Regions from separate parts of the Arthrobacter sp. zg-Y20 genome, predicted to be linked through region 1. Evidence: riboswitches for the same ligand, from Rfam matches in the RefSeq annotation. Region 1 holds a riboswitch; the other holds the start of a gene.
What was found. A riboswitch is a leader RNA that binds a small molecule or an ion and turns the genes downstream of it on or off. The one in region 1 is predicted to bind cyclic di-AMP.
Positions count from the first base shown of each region.

Region 2: it holds a riboswitch for cyclic di-AMP, as region 1 does, so the genes downstream of both, QNO06_RS08660 (C40 family peptidase) here and QNO06_RS03220 (M23 family metallopeptidase) in region 1, are expected to answer to the same signal.

Region 1 is NZ_CP126241.1:646,072-651,361, reverse strand. It holds gene QNO06_RS03235 (HNH endonuclease) at 1-74, opposite strand, end outside; gene QNO06_RS03230 (NlpC/P60 family protein) at 321-1,112, opposite strand; gene QNO06_RS03225 (NlpC/P60 family protein) at 1,135-1,926, opposite strand; cyclic di-AMP (ydaO/yuaA leader) riboswitch at 1,930-2,088, opposite strand; gene QNO06_RS03220 (M23 family metallopeptidase) at 2,214-2,864, opposite strand; cyclic di-AMP (ydaO/yuaA leader) riboswitch at 2,982-3,176, opposite strand; gene QNO06_RS03215 (iron-dependent transcriptional repressor DtxR) at 3,267-3,965, opposite strand; gene serC (phosphoserine transaminase) at 4,180-5,290, shown strand, end outside.
Region 2 is NZ_CP126241.1:1,794,782-1,800,071, forward strand. It holds gene QNO06_RS08655 (response regulator) at 1-587, shown strand, start outside; gene QNO06_RS08660 (C40 family peptidase) at 739-1,647, opposite strand; cyclic di-AMP (ydaO/yuaA leader) riboswitch at 1,652-1,805, opposite strand; gene QNO06_RS08665 (MFS transporter) at 2,237-3,457, shown strand; gene ligD (non-homologous end-joining DNA ligase) at 3,504-4,526, shown strand; gene QNO06_RS08675 (ABC transporter ATP-binding protein) at 4,523-5,281, opposite strand.

The DNA of each region.
Region 1 (5,290 bases):
ACCAGCACCAGCGCGCGGCGGAAGGTGATCACGGCCAGTGGTTCATATCCAGCATTCAGAACGAGAGTGCGCATGCACATACCTCTTCGTCGGCCGTCCATGAGCCAGTGAATACTAGACACCGGCACACTTACGGCACATCGGATTGTCTATGCAAGAGTATGACGGGAATGCAGTCTTGGCCATTTCCGGGGCCGAAACCTTGCCCTGGGCGCTGGCGCCTTCTTCCGCCGTCCGGGTCCGTCCCCGGGGACGGACCCGGACGGTTAACGGCAAAAGCTCCCCCCGAAGGAGGAGCTTTTGGCCGGAGAGAAAAGCCGTTATCCGCCTACGCGGATGTAGACGCCGCCCGAGCCGAGTTCTGCCGGTGCCACAACGGTGCTGTTGCCGTTGAAGCCGCCGTGCACGGCTTGGCCACCGCCTACGTATACGGCAATGTGGGCCAGGCCCATGCCGCCGTCGGCGTAGTAGATCAAGTCACCGGGCATGGCCTCGGCTGCGCTGACCGTCCGTCCAAGGGACAGGTAGCCTGCAGGCCATCCGTGGAAGTTGATCCCCGCAGCCGCCAGGGCATTGGTCACCAGCATGGTGCAGTCCTGGTTGACGCCCAGCTGGGCGTAGGCTGCTGCAGCAATGGTGGCGGCCAGCCCTGAGGGGCTGCCCTGCGGTGCCGGTGCGGCGGCGGTGTTGACCCCTGCCGCCGGAGCTGTGTTGGATGCCGGACGGGCAACCTGCGCAGCACCTGCGGCCGGCATTTCCTGAACCTGGAGAGCGGTCTGCGCCTCTTCCACCACAGGGGCTGCCGGCGCCGGCGCGGGAGTGGTGCCCGCAATGCCTTCGAACTCAAAGTGAAGCACAGCTTCTGCAGACACTTTGTCGAGCTTTGCTGCCGTGAGATCCAGGGTGCTCGTCTGGACATCCCGCAGGGGCTCCGTGCCGGAAGCATTGGCGGCCACACCGGTGGTGAGGACCAAGCCTGAGGCAGCTGCGATAACGGCAGCCTGGCGGCCAACCGTTCCTGCGTTTGCACTGACCGCACCTGCAAGGGCGTTCAGCGTGCTGGTGCGTTCAACCGGCGCCCGGTGGCGGGCGCGCTCAATTGTCGAGGTCATGATTGTTCTCGGAGACCAGGGCTTAGGAGACGCGGACGAAGCTGTAGCCGTGCAGGTCGGAGAGGCTGTGCAGACCGGTGTTCATACCGTTCAGACCGCCGCTGATGACCTGTCCGTTGCCAACGTAGATGGCGACGTGGGTAGCACTGATGACCAGGTCACCGGGAGCGGGGCTGCCAACAACGGTGCCGTACTGGAAGAACTGGCCGGGAGCCAGGTCGCCGACGGACTTGCCGACGGAGCGCAGGGCCTTCTCGACCATGGCGGTGCAATCCTGTGCCACGCCGATCTGGCTGTAAGCCGAGGCCACGAGGCCGGCGGCCACATTGCCCGGAGCTACGGCGTCAGCGGCCGGTGCTGCGGGAGTGGAGGATGCGGTCTGTACTGCGCCGTTTGCAACAGGTGCGGCAACACGGGAAGCAGCGGCACGCTGGGTTGCTGCTGCCTGCTGGGCCTGAGCCTCAGCAGCTGCTGCGACTGCGGCTTCTTCAGCTGCTACCTGTGCACGGTAGTCTGCGCCGGAGGTGGAGCTGGGTGCTTCCATGACCGCGAGCTTTACGTCCGCGTCCGCATTAGCCTTGACTGTCCCGGCTACAACGTTCAGCGGGGTGGATTCGAGTGCCTGGCGGTCCATGCTGACGGACGCTGCCTGTGCAGGGAGTCCTGCAGCCAGCACGAGGCCGGATGCTGCCACAACGACGGCGGCCTGACGGCCTACCATGCCTGCGTTGCTGCTGACTGCCTTGGAAAGTGCAGTGATCGGGTTGGTCTGAACGGTGGCTGCGCGACGGCGGCCATGAGCGTGTGATGACACAGGTTTGCCTCTCCCAATTGCCTACGAGGTGAGCTGTCGGATTCGGATGGGAGTCACCCGGTTGCCAGGCCTAAGGCCATTTGCAACTTAACCCCAAGGGCTTCTTGCGAAACCCGAAATTGGTTCCCCCGCCTCTGCCATGCGATTCTGCGAACGGACTTCAAACAGTGGCAGAGCTAGGCGATCTGTTCGAAGGTGCCCGATCTTTGGCCAATCGGGCACGAGGACGAGCGTACAGCAACATTTGCGCTATGTCACGTTCCGGTCACGAAATGATATTCGTGCGGTTACAACCAGTTCAGTGGGTCCACTACTTCGCCGTTTACCATGACCTCGAAATGCAGGTGGCAACCCGTGGAAGAGCCCGTTGTTCCGCTTGCTCCCACCAGGTTTCCGCGCTTGATTTCGCTGCCTACCGACACGGAAATGGCGGAGAGGTGGTTATAGGTGGTTTCGACCCCGTTGCCGTGGTCAATGACAACGCGGTTGCCGCCGCCGTAGGGGTGCCAGCCGGCAAAGACCACTTTTCCGGAAGCCGCTGCGTTTACTGCGGTGCCGCAGGTGGCGGCGAAATCCTGGCCGTTATGCATTTCCCCGGCTGCGCCCGTAATGGGGCTGACGCGGTGGCCGAATCCCGATGTCTCCACCAGCGCAGAATCCAGCGGGGTGGACAGCGTGCCCTTGGCGGCCGCGGGGACCGCGTGGGACCCTGCTGCCACGCCGACGGAAGCCAGCTTGGCGTCCGGGTCATAGCTGCTGCTCAACCCGGCGCGGGCAAATCCGATGTTCGCGTTGGCATCCGCGGAGACCGGCGTGTCGGCTGAAACCGGCTGCGGCTGGACGGGATCGTCAGCGGCCGCGGAGGTGGGCAGCGCTGCGGTGAGGATCAGGCCTGATGTGGCGGCGGTGATGGCCACCTTCTGGGCGGCTCCACCCATGGACAGGGTTTTTGTTTCAACCCGCCTGCGCCCGGAGGGCGGGGAGCTGCGCCGGCGGGCGGGCGCAACAGGGGCAGCCGCACGGCGGCGCCCCGAAGCAGCATGCTTCGACAAGTGTTTCCCTCTCTTGGAACGCCTGCGAAGTTAGCTGTCGGATTCGAGTAGAGAAACTCGGCCCTCGGCTCACCGCCGGCACTGCGTGCTTCTATGCACGTTTTGCCGCCGGCCTCCGGAAGGCTTCACCCCAAGGCAGTTCTACTGCCGGAAATTGGGTCCTCCGCCCCTGCCTGACGAGTTTGGTGCTCCGGTCCGTTGGCAGGGCTCGGCGGACAGACCGGATAACGATGGTGTTTCAACGTCGGAATTCACTATAGGGTAAATGTCCCAAAAGTAACCATTCCGTTACCCGGCGTGTGCCACAAAAACGTGTGCGGCCACTTCTGCCGGCAATTCAAGCGCTCCTTCGATGCCGGGGACACGCACGGAAATGTAGCCGCCTACGACTTCGGCGGTGATTTCCGCACCGGGGCGGAGCCCGGCTTCATCCAGCTGGGACAGCAGCTCCGGCTCCACCTGGATGGGTTCGGCCAGCCGCAGGAGGGTCAGCTTGGATCCTGCCTCTACGGCAGCCACGGCAGAGACCAGGTCATGCACGCCCTGGTGGAAGACCGGTGCCGGCTCTCCGCCGATGCCCTCGAGGCCTGGAATCGGATTGCCGTAAGGGGATTCCGTGGGATGTCCCAGCAGCTCATACAGCCGGCGCTCCACGCGCTCACTCATCACGTGTTCCCACCGGCAGGCCTCGTCGTGGACGTAGGCCCAGTCCAGGCCGATAACGTCCGAGAGCAGCCGCTCCGCGAGCCGGTGTTTGCGCATCACCTCGGTAGCGCGCCGGCGGCCCAGTTCCGTCAGTTCGAGCCGGCGGGTTCCCGCCACCACCACGAGGCCGTCACGCTCCATCCGGCCAACGGTCTGGGACACGGTGGGGCCTGAGTGCCTCAGCCGCTCGGCAATACGTGCCCGCAGCGCCACAATGTTCTCTTCTTCCAGCTCCAGGATGGTCCTGAGATACATCTCAGTTGTGTCAATGAGATCCGTCATGACGGGCCGCTCCTAGTAGAAGGCAAGAGGACAGCGGCAAAACGCGCTGCCCGGGTCTACGCCAACACGTTAGCCTACCGGCCGGACCGCCCGAAAATTGCGGGCTTTCCGCCACACATCCCTGTGGCGGCGGTCATAAACCGTCCGAAAGAATGCGGTGCGGCAGAATGGAAATGCAGACGCGCTTTCCTTTCGACACGCTTGGAGCGACACAATGGGCGACACCGCCGCACTGAAGATTCCCGCTGAACTCCTCCCGCAGGACGGCCGCTTTGGTGCCGGGCCGTCCAAAGTACGTCCGGAACAGATGGCGGCGCTGGAACGTGCCGGCACCGGGCTTCTGGGCACCTCCCACCGCCAGGCACCCGTACGGAACCTCGTGGGCAGCATCCGCGAGGGACTGGCCGAGCTGTTCTCCGCTCCGGAGGGCTACGAGGTAGTTCTGGGCGTGGGCGGCTCCACTGCTTTCTGGGACGTCGCCGCTTTCGGATTGGTTCAGGAGAAGGCCCAGCACCTGTCCTTCGGTGAGTTCGGCTCCAAGTTTGCGGCGGCTACCAATAAAGCGCCGTTCCTCTCGGCATCGAGCATCATCACGGCTGAACCGGGCACCCGTCCGGAACCGGCGGCTGAAGCGGGGGTGGATGTCTATGCTTGGCCGCAGAACGAAACTTCCACCGGCGTTGCCGCTCCGGTGCGCCGGGTGGAAGGTTCCGACGACGGCGCCCTGGTGCTGATCGACGCGACCTCGGCTGCCGGCGGCCTGGACGTGGACCTGGCGCAGTCCGATGTGTACTACTTCGCCCCGCAGAAGAACTTCGCGTCAGACGGCGGCTTGTGGCTGGGCATGTTCTCCCCCGCTGCGCTGGAACGCGCCGCGCGGATCAATGCCGGCGACCGCTGGATCCCGGATTTCCTCAACCTGCAGACCGCCGTGGACAACTCGCGGCTGAACCAGACCTACAACACGCCGTCGTTGTCCACGCTGGTGACCCTCAACGCCCAGATTGACTGGCTGAACGGCAACGGCGGGCTGGCGTTCGCCGCCGGTCGCACCGCGGAATCTGCCGGACGGATCTATTCGTGGGCCGAACAGTCCGCCGTTGCCACCCCGTTCGTGGCCCGCCCGGAGGACCGTTCCAACGTTATTGCCACCATCGATTTCGCAGCGGACATCGACGCCGCCGCCATTGCCAAGACGCTGCGGGCCAACGGCGTCGTGGACGTGGAGCCTTACCGCAAGCTCGGCCGCAACCAGCTGCGCATTGCCACCTTTGTCGCCATTGAGCCCGACGACGTCAGCGCCCTCCTGGCGTGCATCGACTACG
Region 2 (5,290 bases), 1.1 Mb from region 1:
CTGAAAGCGGCAGCGCTGCCATCCGGAAGGCGGTGGACACGCATCCGGACCTGCTGGTCCTGGACCTGGGAATGCCCGGGCTCAGCGGGATGGACGTTATTGAAGCGGTCCGCGGGTGGAGTGCGGTGCCCATCCTGGTGGTGTCAGGCCGGGTGGACCCGGCAGACAAAGTCCGCGCCCTGGACCTGGGGGCTGACGACTATGTGACCAAGCCGTTTTCCACCGAGGAGCTGCTGGCCCGGATCCGTGCCCTGTCCCGCCGGGTGCCGGCCGCCGCCGGGCCCAGCGAGATCACGTTCGGCGCGGTCCGCGTGGACCTGGCCGCCCGGCGGATCGCCCGCCTCAAGGACGGCGCCGACGTCCGGCTGACGCCTACCGAGTGGCGCTTCCTCTCAGAACTGCTGGCCCATCCCGGGATGCTGGTGACCCAGCAGACCCTGCTGCACAACGTGTGGGGTCCCGGAACAACGGACTCCGGCTACCTGCGCCTGTACATCGGCCAGCTGCGGCGGAAGCTGGAGGCCGATCCGGCCAGTCCCGCCCACCTGCTGACCGAACACGGCATGGGATACCGGTTTGTGCCCTGACGGCCCGCTCCGGTCCGCGGGATTCAAAAGGGCCTGGGCAGATAACGTCAAGGACACTTAACAACAGAGCGTCCGTTCCCGGGAAGGGAACGGACGCTCTGTTTGGTCAGCGGACTAACGCCTGCCGGCCGTGCGATAGGGCGGTGAAGCCTTATGCGCGGTAGAACACGGGGCCGGAGCCGACGTTGACGGACTGGACTACGGTCTGGTTGCCGTTCCAGCCGCTGTGGATGGCTTCGCCGTTGCCTACGTAGATGGCAATGTGGGCCAGGCCCATGCCGCCGTCGGCGTAGTAGACCATGTCGCCGGGCTCCGGGGTGGAGACCTGGGTGCCGTATGCCGCCAGCTGGGCGGGAGCAAGGTCGCCTACGGAGTGGCCGGCGGCGCGGAGCGCAACCTCAACCAGCACGGTGCAGTCCTGGGCTGCGCCCAGCTGCGAGTAGGCCGAGGCCAGCATGATGGCGTTGGTGCCGCCCACCGGTGCAGCGGCCGGAGCCGGAGTCACGGAGGTGGCCTGCGTGCTGATCACGCCGGTGTTGGCGGCAGCGGCCTGGACCGGAGCGGCGTACGCCTCGGTGGAGTAGGACGCGGCAGCGTAGCTGAGCTCGGGGGCAGCAGCAGCGCCGTCACCGGACAAGGTCACAACGTCACCGGGGTAGATGACGGAGGCCATGGACAGGCCGTTGAGGGAGAGGATGTTCTCCAGGCTCGTACCGTAGGTGCTGGCGATGGCACCGAGGGTGTCACCGGCAACTACGGTGTGGGTGGAAGCGGCAGCCGGAGCGGCCACGGGAGCAGCCTCAACTACGGGGGCGGCAGCCGGAGCAGCCGGAGCAACCGGTGCGGCGGGTGCCGTGGTCTGGGTGGGTGTGTAGTTGTCGTTGGAGACAACGCCGGCGGAGGCCGGTGCTGCCATGCCGAGCATCAGGCCCGAACCTGCGGCGACAACGGCTGCGGTGCTGCCGATAGTCCGTCCGCGGGTAGCGGTGGCCAGTGAGATGGTGGACCAAACGCCGGTGGTCTCGGCGCGGTGGCGTCCCTGGGACTTGTTGAAAGACATGTAGATAACCTCTCCCGATACCTGCGAGGTGAGCTGTCGGATGCGGATGGGAGTCACCCGGCCGACCGGATTGAATCCGGTTTGGCTTAACCCCAAGGATTCAAGGAACCCGTAATTGGTTCCCCCGCCTCTGCCGTGGTGTTGCGTTCTGTGGACCCCGGACCAGCGGCAGAGCTAGGTAACAAGCCCGGGGGAGCCGCATCAGAAAGCGGCATGCGTTCAACCATACGAGACGGTTACGGTTGGATAACCATTTAGTGAGCAGCTTCTCTGGAGGGTGTGAGTGGCGCCGCTGTGTGCTACGCGCAGGTATTTACTTTGCTCCTGTTTAGTCACTCTGGCACCGGAAATTTCGGGCCGTTCCGTCTCGGTCCGGCTGCTGCGGGGCCGCATCCGGGTGGCGGTGCGCCCGGGAAGTGATACATGTGTGGTTCCTGATGCCCCTGATGGCTTTTCCGCTACCCCGCAGTCCTGTGGCCTTCGTCGCTTTTTCCTTCCGCAGCAGCCCGGGCGCCCGTGTCCGCGCGTAAGATCGTTAGGTCGCCTTCCAATCGGTGGCGGCGCGTATCGGAGAAAACAGGAGAACGCAGTGGCTGGCAGCGGTCAGAAATTATGGACCAAGGGATTTGTGCTGGCGATCATCACCAATCTGTTCCTCTCAATGGTGTTCTACCTGCTGATGACCAGCATGGCCCTGTATGCCGTTGAGGAATTCGCGGCCTCGGACAGCGCCGGCGGCTTCGCATCCGGTTCCTTTGTTATCGGCGCCCTGCTGGCCCGGGTTTTCGCGGGCAAGTTCCTCGACTTTGTCGGACGGCGCCGGCTGCTGATTGTCAGCCTGGCCGTCTTCGTTGTGGCGGCGCTCCTGTACATCCCGGCGGGCAGCCTGGCCCTGCTGCTTACCGTGCGGATCATCCACGGTGCAGCGTTCGGCGCGGCCAGCACGAGCCTTTCCGCGTCCGTGATGGGGCTAATCCCGATCAACCGGCGCGGGGAAGGCACCGGCTACTTCGGCATTTCGACCACACTGGCCACCGCCGTCGGGCCGTTCCTCGCCGTCATGCTGGTGGATTCGGTGAGTTACCGCGCCCTCTTCCTGGTCACCACCGCCTGCGCCGCGGTCGCACTTGTCCTGTCCCTGGTGCTGCGCCTGCCCGAGCGCACGCCCACGCCGGAGGAACAGAAGAACAAGTGGCGGATGCACCTGACGGACATCATTGATCCCGGAGCCTTGTCCATTGCCTCCGTAATGTTCATAGCCGGCGCCGCCTACGCGGGGGTCCTGTCCTTCCTGAACTCCTACGCCCAGTCCGAGGGCCTGGTCCTCGGTGCCAGCCTCTTCTTTGTGGTCTATGCCGCGGTGGTGCTGGTGTCCCGGCTCTTTGTGGGACGCATCCAGGACCGCCACGGCGACAATGCCGTGATTTACCCGACGCTGGTGTCCTTCGCCGCCGGCCTGGCCCTGCTGGCCTACGCACCCAACAACGCCGTTCTGGCCGTGGCCGGGATCTTCCTGGGCTTCGGATTCGGCGCCCTGATGCCGTGCGCCCAGGCGATCGCCGTCAGCATGGCACCGGCGCACCGGATCGGGCTGGCCACCTCCACGTTCTTCATCCTCATGGACGCTGGCATTGGCGTGGGGCCGCTGCTGCTGGGCATGCTCCTGCCGGTTACCGGGTACCACGGAATGTACTGGGTGCTGGCCGCCGTGGTGCTGGCATCCACGGTGCTGTACCACTTTGTGCACGGCCGCAAGAATGTCCGCCCCGGCACACCGGTGGATCCCAAGCTGGGCGTTCCTGCCGCCTGACACGGTAACCTCGTGGATCACAGGTCCTTAGAGGGGAAGCAGGCCCATGGCACGTGAGGAAACCACCCTGACCGTTCCCGGTCCGGAAGGGGAGCGGCAGGTCCGCATCTCCAGTCCGGGGCGGGTGCTCTGGCCCAAGCCGGGTATCACCAAACTCGACCTGGCCCGTTACATGGCCGAGGTGGGCGAGGCCTTCATCCGCGCCAACGGCGACCGGCCGGTGTCGCTGGAACGCTTTCCGGAAGGCATCGGCGGCGAAGTCTTCTTCTCCAAGAACCCGCCGCGCGGCATGCCGGACTGGATGCGAGGGGTCACCGTGAAGTACCCCAGCGCCCGGTCCCATCCGCAGGTGGTGCTGGACGAGCCGGCCGCCGCCGTCTGGGCCGTGCAGATGAACACCGTGGTGTTCCATCCGTGGCCGTCCCGGGCGGAAGACACGGACAACCCGGACCAGCTGCGCATAGACCTGGACCCGCAGCCGGGAACCGATTTCAACGACGCCGTCCGCCCGGCCCAAGAGCTGCGCACCATCCTGGCCGAGGCCGGCCTGGAGGCATTCATCAAGACCTCGGGCAACCGCGGCATCCACCTCTTCGCCCCGATCCGGCCCGAGCATGAGTTCCTGGAGGTGCGGCACGCGGTGATCGCCGCGGCCCGGGAGGTGGAGCGCCGGATGCCGGAGCAGGTGACGACGGCGTGGTGGAAGGAGGAGCGCGGAGAGCGCGTTTTCGTGGACTTCAACCAGGCCAACCGGGACCGCACCATGGCAGGTGCCTACAGTCCGCGGGCCTTGCCGGATGCACCGGTTTCCTGCCCGATTACCTGGGACGAACTGGAGCACGTGCATCCGGCGGACTTCACCATCGCCACCATTCCGGAACGGCTGCGCACGGTAGGAGACCCGTGGGCGGACATGTACCGGAACCCGGGATCCATCGACGTCCTGCTCCAATGGTGGGAACGGGATGTGTCCAACGGGCTGGGCGAGCTGCCGTTCCCGCCGGACTATCCCAAAATGCCCGGTGAGCCGCCCCGGGTGCAGCCCAGCCGGGCACGCCGGAAGGATTAGAGGGACTCCGGGTGGGCGGGAGCACCGAGACGCCCGTCCACCATGCCCGCCACTGCGTCCGTCAACGGGACGAATCCTGTGTCGTGGGTGACCATCACGGTGCCCAGCCCGAATTCCCGGGTCACTTTCACCAGGAGCTGCACGATCGATTCGGACCGTTGAGTGTCGAGGGCAGCGGTTGGTTCATCCACGAGCAGCAGCGACGGGCTGCCCATCAGCGCCCGGGCGATGTTCACCCGCTGGCGCTGTCCTCCGGAAAGCTGGTGGGGACGCTTTCCGGCTTCGTGAGCCAGGCCCACGAGTTCGAGCAGTTCCAACGCGCGCCGTTCCGAAGCCGGACCGGCTTTGCCCCGCAGCCGGTCAGTGATGACCAGCTGCTCCGCGGCGGTCAGTGAGGCCAGGAGGTTGGGTTGTTGAAAAACAATCCCCACCCCGCTGCGCCGCAGGGCAGTCCGGCCGGCGTCGTTGAGGTCCCCGACGTCGGTTCCCGCTACCGTGACGGTCCCGCTGGTGGGGGCGATCAGTGTGGCGGCGACGGCCAGCAGGGAGGACTTTCCCGAGCCGGAGGGTCCGACGAGGGAAAGGATCTGCCCCCGGGGTACCCGGAGATCGACGTTGTCCAGCGCCTTGAGCGTACCGCCGCCGTCGGGGTACTCCAGCGTGACTGCCTGAAGCTCCAGGGCCGCCGGCGCTGCCGGTGCGGCTGGTGCCGGTGCCGCTGGTGCCGGTGCTCCTGCAGGGGCTGAGTGTGACATGGCTTGTGT